2 regions of the Arthrobacter sp. PTI12 genome follow, and region 2 is predicted to be linked to the other one. Evidence: predicted binding sites of a transcription regulator. Region 2 holds the regulator's gene; the other holds the start of a gene.
The links. Region 2 encodes HrcA, which represses chaperone genes, less so after heat shock. Its sites were predicted from a motif close to TTNGCACTCGNNNNNNNCGAGTGCNAA; they were not measured.
Positions count from the first base shown of each region.

Region 1: a site for HrcA is predicted at 1,794-1,820, ahead of groL (chaperonin GroEL). Genes of this name have one in related genera too.

Region 1 is NZ_CM155256.1:996,790-1,000,199, reverse strand. It holds gene groL (chaperonin GroEL) at 11-1,645, opposite strand; gene AC1MBU_RS04985 (cold-shock protein) at 1,944-2,150, opposite strand; gene AC1MBU_RS04980 (LytR C-terminal domain-containing protein) at 2,277-2,969, opposite strand; gene AC1MBU_RS04975 (DUF3263 domain-containing protein) at 3,006-3,311, opposite strand.
Region 2 is NZ_CM155256.1:2,196,402-2,199,811, reverse strand. It holds gene AC1MBU_RS10565 (DUF4870 domain-containing protein) at 1-331, opposite strand, end outside; gene AC1MBU_RS10560 (DUF3097 family protein) at 451-1,302, opposite strand; gene hrcA (heat-inducible transcriptional repressor HrcA) at 1,447-2,463, shown strand; gene dnaJ (molecular chaperone DnaJ) at 2,530-3,410, shown strand, end outside.

The sequences.
Region 1 (3,410 bases), 1.2 Mb from region 2:
GCTGGGAAGCTTAGAAGCCGCCCATCCCGCCCATGCCGCCCATTTCGTCGCCGCCGCCTGCGGGAGCAGCCTTCTCAGGCTTGTCCGCGACAACAGCTTCGGTGGTGAGGAACAGGCCCGCAATGGAGGCAGCGTTCTGCAGTGCAGAGCGGGTAACCTTCACGGGGTCGTTCACGCCGGCAGCCAGGAGGTCCTCGTAATCGCCGGTCGCGGCGTTGAGGCCATGGCCGGCGGGCAGGCCGCGAACCTTCTCGATCACAACGCCGGGCTCGAGGCCAGCGTTGAAAGCGATCTGCTTGAGGGGAGCGTCGATGGCGATGCGAACGATGTTTGCACCGGTTGCCTCGTCGCCCTCAAGGTTGAGGTTGGCGAATGCCTTGGCGCCGGCCTGAATCAGGGCCACGCCGCCACCGGCAACAATGCCTTCTTCAACAGCAGCTTTTGCGTTGCGGACGGCGTCCTCAATGCGGTGCTTGCGCTCCTTGAGCTCAACCTCGGTTGCGGCTCCGGCCTTGATGACTGCAACGCCGCCTGCCAGCTTGGCCAGACGTTCCTGCAGCTTCTCGCGGTCGTAGTCCGAGTCGGAGTTCTCGATCTCGGCGCGGATCTGTGCAACCCGGCCGGCGATCTCCTCGGCGTTGCCTGCACCCTCAACGATGGTGGTCTCGTCCTTGGTGACGACAACCTTGCGTGCCTGGCCCAGAAGGTCCAGGGTTGCGTTCTCCAGCTTGAGGCCAACTTCCTCAGCGATGACCTGGCCACCGGTGAGGATGGCGATGTCAGCCAGCTGAGCCTTGCGGCGGTCGCCGAAGCCCGGTGCCTTGACGGCAACGGACTTGAAGGTGCCGCGAATCTTGTTGACCACGAGGGTAGCCAAGGCTTCGCCCTCGATGTCTTCGGCGATGATCAGCAGCGGCTTGCCGGACTGCATGACCTTCTCAAGAACAGCGACGAGATCCTTGACGTTGGAGATCTTCGAGTTGACGATCAGGACGTAGGGGTCTTCAAGGACCGTCTCCTGGCGTTCTGCGTCGGTGACGAAGTAGCCGGAAATGTAACCCTTGTCGAAGCGCATACCCTCTGTGAGCTCAAGCTCGAGGCCAAAAGTGTTGGACTCCTCGACGGTGATGACGCCTTCCTTGCCCACCTTGTCGAGGGCTTCAGCGATGAGGTCACCGATCTGCTGGTCACCGGCGGAGATCGAAGCCGTAGCTGCGATCTCTTCCTTGGTCTCGATCTCCTTGGCGGAGGCGAGGAGCTCGGCGGTGACGGCGTCAACTGCCTTCTCGATTCCGCGCTTGAGGCTCAACGGATCAGCACCGGCGGCTACGTTGCGCAGGCCTTCCTTGACGAGTGCCTGGGCGAGGACGGTGGCGGTGGTGGTTCCGTCACCGGCGACGTCGTCGGTCTTCTTTGCAACTTCCTTGACCAGCTCGGCCCCGATCTTCTCGAACGGATCGTCGAGTTCGATCTCCTTGGCGATGGAAACGCCATCGTTGGTGATCGTGGGAGCGCCCCACTTCTTCTCAAGGACAACGTTGCGACCGCGGGGGCCCAGCGTAACCTTGACTGCGTCAGCGAGGATGTTCAATCCGCGCTCGAGGCCGCGGCGTGCCTCTTCATCAAAAGAAATGATCTTGGCCATAACGGCGTAGGTCCTTTCGGGACGGTCATGCGTATGCTGCTACCGGCCTGTGATGCCCGCGACGGACGGACTGATCCGGGAGGATCTCTGTACCTCCCCAACCAGCCCTCACCACAGAGGTTGCCTGGTTCACTCCCAGCGTGGCGTCTTAGCAGTCGTCACACCAGAGTGCTAAGTCAATAATTAGCACTCACACACTGCGAGTGCAAGCTGTTTCGCCTTGGGGAAAATAACGACGACGGCGCACCAGCCCTGACAGGGGAAGCGCGCCGTCGTTGTTTGGTGTTGCTTGGGTTGCTCAGGATGCGAGCCGCACGGCCTCCGCCTGCGGGCCCTTCTGGCCTTCTCCGATTTCGAATTGGACCCGCTGGCCCTCATCGAGTGCACGGTAGCCCTCCATGTCTATTGCGGACCAGTGCACAAAGACATCCGCCCCGCCCTCATCGACAGTGATGAAGCCGTAGCCCTTTTCAGCGTTGAACCATTTCACGGTTCCCTGCGCCATGTTGTTCTCCCACTATGTAGATCCCCCGCTTAACTATTGACGGCGGGGCTGAGATACATCTAATCCCAGAACTCGAAAGCAGTGATGCGGAACACAGTGAATGTTATTGATCCTTAACCGGGCGGCTCACTGGAAGCCGGGGCCAACCACCACGGTGATATCGCCGAAACCCGCATTGCCCTGGACAGCGCCGATACCAAGGGCACCGGCGAGCGCCTCAGCCGTGGGGCGCTGCTCCTCTGCGTTGTAGAGCACGATGGACCCCTGCAGCTGCTGGCCGGACCAGTTGCCGATCTGGGTCACGTTCCAGCCATCCGCCTGCAGCCTGCCCGCCGCTGTGCTTGCCAGCCCGCTGACCGCGGTGGCGTTCAGCACGGCAACCGGCTGGGTGATGTCGACGACTGCTGCCGCTTCTGACGGCGAATCGGTTGCCTCGGCTGTCGGTTCCTCTTCGGTTGTCGGTTCCGAGCCGGCAGTCGACTCTTCCCCGGGAGTGGGTGCGGCACTGGGCGACACAGATTCCGTGGACTCCGCAGATTCACTGGCGTCTTCGCTGGGTTCGCCCGCCGCCCCCTCGGCCGTGATGGACGGCATCGGCGCAGAACTGGTGCTCCCCGGAGTGACATCGCTGGCCTGCCCAAGCCCAAGGCGCGGAAAGAGGAAGTATGCGGCCAGACCAACCGCGAGGACCAGGACTCCCGCAACAACCTTCAATGCCAGACCGCTAGATCGCGGAGGCACAATGCGCTCGCGGTGGACTCCCTGCCGGGCGGCGGATTCGGGAACCTGGTCGAATTCGTCGCGGGGGTATTGGGTCATGGTGCGGGGAATCCTTGGATTGGGTGGACGTGGGTGCTAGACATCGACGCCAAGACGGCGCGCTGATCGGGCGCGTTGGCGGGTTGTACGTAGTCTACGCAGTCTCTTCACGAGCATCGGGTCATGGGCAAGCGCGGCTTCTGTATCGATAAGCGCATTGAGGATCTGGTAATAGTGCGTGGCAGAGAGATCAAACAGCTCACGAATGGCCTGCTCTTTGGCCCCCGAGTATTTCCACCACTGTCTCTCGAGCTCAAGTATCCGCTCTTCCCGCTCACCCAGGCCTGACTCCCGCACGCCCGCTGCGTGGCCGTTCTGGTCTGTCTGCGCCGGTCCCTGCATGCTCACGACACACCGTCCAATCCACCGTTTCCGCCCAATTTACTTTCCCCATGGTAGTGGCGAATCACACCGTTGTCATTTACCCGCAGTGGAGCTTGA
Region 2 (3,410 bases):
GCGCATTGAGGACGGCGAAGATCCCGCCGATCCCGGGTATCAGGGACAGCAGCAGGCAGATCCCGGCAATGATGCTTGGCGGGAAAGTGAAGTTGAACGCTTCCTTCGATTCCTGCTCGGTGAAGGCGCCCCGGTCGCGGAAGATCAGAAAAATGATCAGCGACGGCACAAACCCCAGGATGCCGAGGAAGTGGGACAGCGTTGCCCACTGACGGTCTTCCGACGGACTCAGCGGTGGCGCACTGGAACTGGCACCCTGGAACGCGGGATCAGAGTCCCGGGGCGCCTGTCGTGACTGGGCGTCCCCGTGCCGGTCTGCGCTGTTAGGCAACGGTACTTCCTTCGGGCTGTTCGGACTTCACCGCTCACACAAGCGGAACTTACTTCCTCAAGGGTACTTGGTGTACCGGCCGGGCGCAGTCGCGTGTGCCGCGACGAAGCCTTCAATGGCTATGCGCCGGCTCCCGGTGCAGTGAGGAAATCAATGACTTCCTCGACGCGCCCGAGCAGCGTCGGTTCGAGATCAGCGTAGGTGCTGACGCCGTTGAGGATGCGCTTCCAGCCGTTCGCGGCATCCGCCTGCGTGGAGTGCGGCCAGCTTAACCGGCTCAATATCCCCGTCTTCCAGTCCTCGCCGCGGGGTATTACCGGCCAGGCATCAAGACCAAGAGCACGCGGCTTCACAGCCTGCCACACATCGACGTAGGGGTGCCCGACAATCAGTACGTTCCCGGCGGCGCCCGCCACCGTCATCGCCCCGGCCGCGATCCGGGCTTCCTTGGTGCCGGGCAGTAGATGATCGACGAGGATACCCAGGCGGCGTCCGGCGGAGGGAGCAAAGTCCCGCACGGCTGCTGCCAGATCGTCTACGCCATGCAACGGCTCCACCACGATGCCCTCAACCCGCAGGTCGTCTCCCCACACCTTCTCCACCAGCTCGGCATCGTGTTTGCCCTCGACCCAGATCCTGCTGGCCCGAGCCGTGCGCGCCCGCGCTCCGGCAACCCGGACAGAGCCCGACGCCGTTCTCAGCTGTGCTGCTGACTGCGCGCGGGCAGGAATCAGTTCCACCGGCGAACCTTCATGGTGGAAGCCGAAGCCGAGCGGAAAAGTGCGTCGCTTGCCGCGGCGGTCCTCAAGGACCATCACGTGCATCCCACCTGCCTTCTCCGTGCGCAGGATCTCCCCGACGAATCCGCTCTGCACGTCTTCAAGGACGACGCCGGGACGGGCTTCGACCTTGGCGGCCGGGGCGGCCCGGGGTCCGGTAAGATCCTGTGCTCCCCACTCGTGATACGACATGTGACTTCGCTCGCTTCCACAAATCCCTGCCTTCGGAACAGGCAGAGCCAATGCTAACAATCGCCTCGATCGTATTAGACTTGGCACTTAGGTGTGTTGAGTGCTAACTCAGAAACAGGGCAGGAAAGTACATCGGAGGTGAACATGAGCGAACCCAGGCGGCTTGAAGTCCTGCGGGCCATCGTTGAGGATTACGTCCATTCCCGCGAGCCGGTGGGATCCAAGGCGCTGGTCGAGCGCCACAGGCTGGGCGTATCTTCGGCAACAATCCGCAATGACATGGCACTTCTGGAAGAAGAGGGCCTGATCACAGCCCCGCATACCAGTTCCGGCCGCATCCCGACCGACAAGGGTTATCGGTTGTTCGTCGACCGGATCGCCGAGGTCAAGCCGCTGTCGGCCCCGGAAAAGCGGGCTATCCGCGCACTCCTCGAGGGCGCAGACGATCTCGACGACGTCCTCGACCGCACCGTCCGCCTGCTCGCCCAACTCACCAACCAGGTTGCGGTCGTGCAGTACCCGCACCTGGGCACGGCCTCCGTCCGCCACATCGAACTCGTGCTGCTCGCTCCCGGTCGCGCGCTCGTGGTGCTGATCTCCACGAACGGCGCTGTGCAGCAGCGCGTAGTGTCCGTGCCCGCCGAGGCACAGGAAAATGACCTGGCCGACCTGCGCCAGCATTTTCTGGAAAGGGTTTCCGGTGTTCGTCTGCCGTCGGTTCCCCAGGAACTCGGTGCGTGCATTGCGGATCTTCCCCCCTCGCTGCAATCTCTCGGCCAGGCAATTGGACACAGCCTCGAACAGTTGTCAGCCGCTAACAGGGAAGACCGGATCGTGCTGGCGGGCACGGCCAACCTCGCCCGCTCAACCCTCGACTTTCCTTTAACCATTGGTCCGGTCCTGGAAGCGCTTGAGGAACAGGTTGTCATGCTTCGGTTGCTTTCCGAGATGGGGCAGGATGCTCTGGGCATCTCGGTCCGCATCGGCCGGGAGAACCCGTATGGCGGTTTGGCCGAAGCCTCCGTGATTGCTACCGGCTATGGACCGGATTCACTGGCAAAGGTGGGAGTGCTTGGCCCCACGAGAATGGATTACCCGACCACCATGGCCGCCGTGAGAGCGGTGGCCCGCTACCTTTCCCGCATCCTCGATGAATCTTGACCGGATGACGGAGCCCATGAAGCCCAGCCGCTCACGCGGTGAGATAACAGGAAGTGATGTGCAGGAGTGAGTAATCACTACGAGGTCCTTGGCGTTGCACGCGACGCCAGCGGCGAAGAAATCAAGAAGGCCTACCGGAAGCTTGCCCGCAAGCTCCACCCGGACGTCAACGTCGGCACGGAAGCAGCTGAGGAGTTCAAGCTCGTCACGCGCGCGTACGAGGTACTCTCGGATCCCCAGAAGCGGCGCGTCTACGACACCACCGGTAATGAAAACGGCACCGACAATGGATTCGGTGCCGGTTATTCCGGCTCGGGCTTTGCGTTCCAGGACATTTTCGAGACATTCTTCGGCGGAGGCGGTCCCAGCGGCCCCCCATCCCGAACCCAACGCGGTCAGGACGCGTTGATAGCCGTCCGGATCGACCTGAAGGATGCAGTCTTCGGTACCAACAAGAAGATCGAGGTAGATTCAGCGGCGGTGTGTCCTACCTGCGATGGATCCTGTACCCAGCCGGGCACTTCCCCGCGAACCTGTGATATCTGCGGCGGATCCGGTCAGGTGCAGCGTGCGGTTCGGTCCATCCTCGGTCAGGTAATGACGACGGCGACCTGCGGCACCTGCCAGGGGTACGGAACCGTCATCCCGCATCCCTGTAACGAATGCAATGGGGATGGCCGCATCCGTTCCCGCCGAAGCCTCACCATCAAGGTGCCCGCGGGTGTCGCTACAGGTACCCGTATCCAGCTAGCCGGCCAGGGCGAGGTCGGCACGGCCGGCGGTCCCCAGGGCGATCTCTACGTAGAGATTCGGGTCAACAGCGACTCGACCTTCCTTCGTGAGGGCGACGACCTTCACGCGACCCTGAGCGTGCCGATGACAGCTGCGGCCCTCGGCACCAACGTGATAATGAAGAGCTTCGACGGTGATCAGGAACTCACGATCAA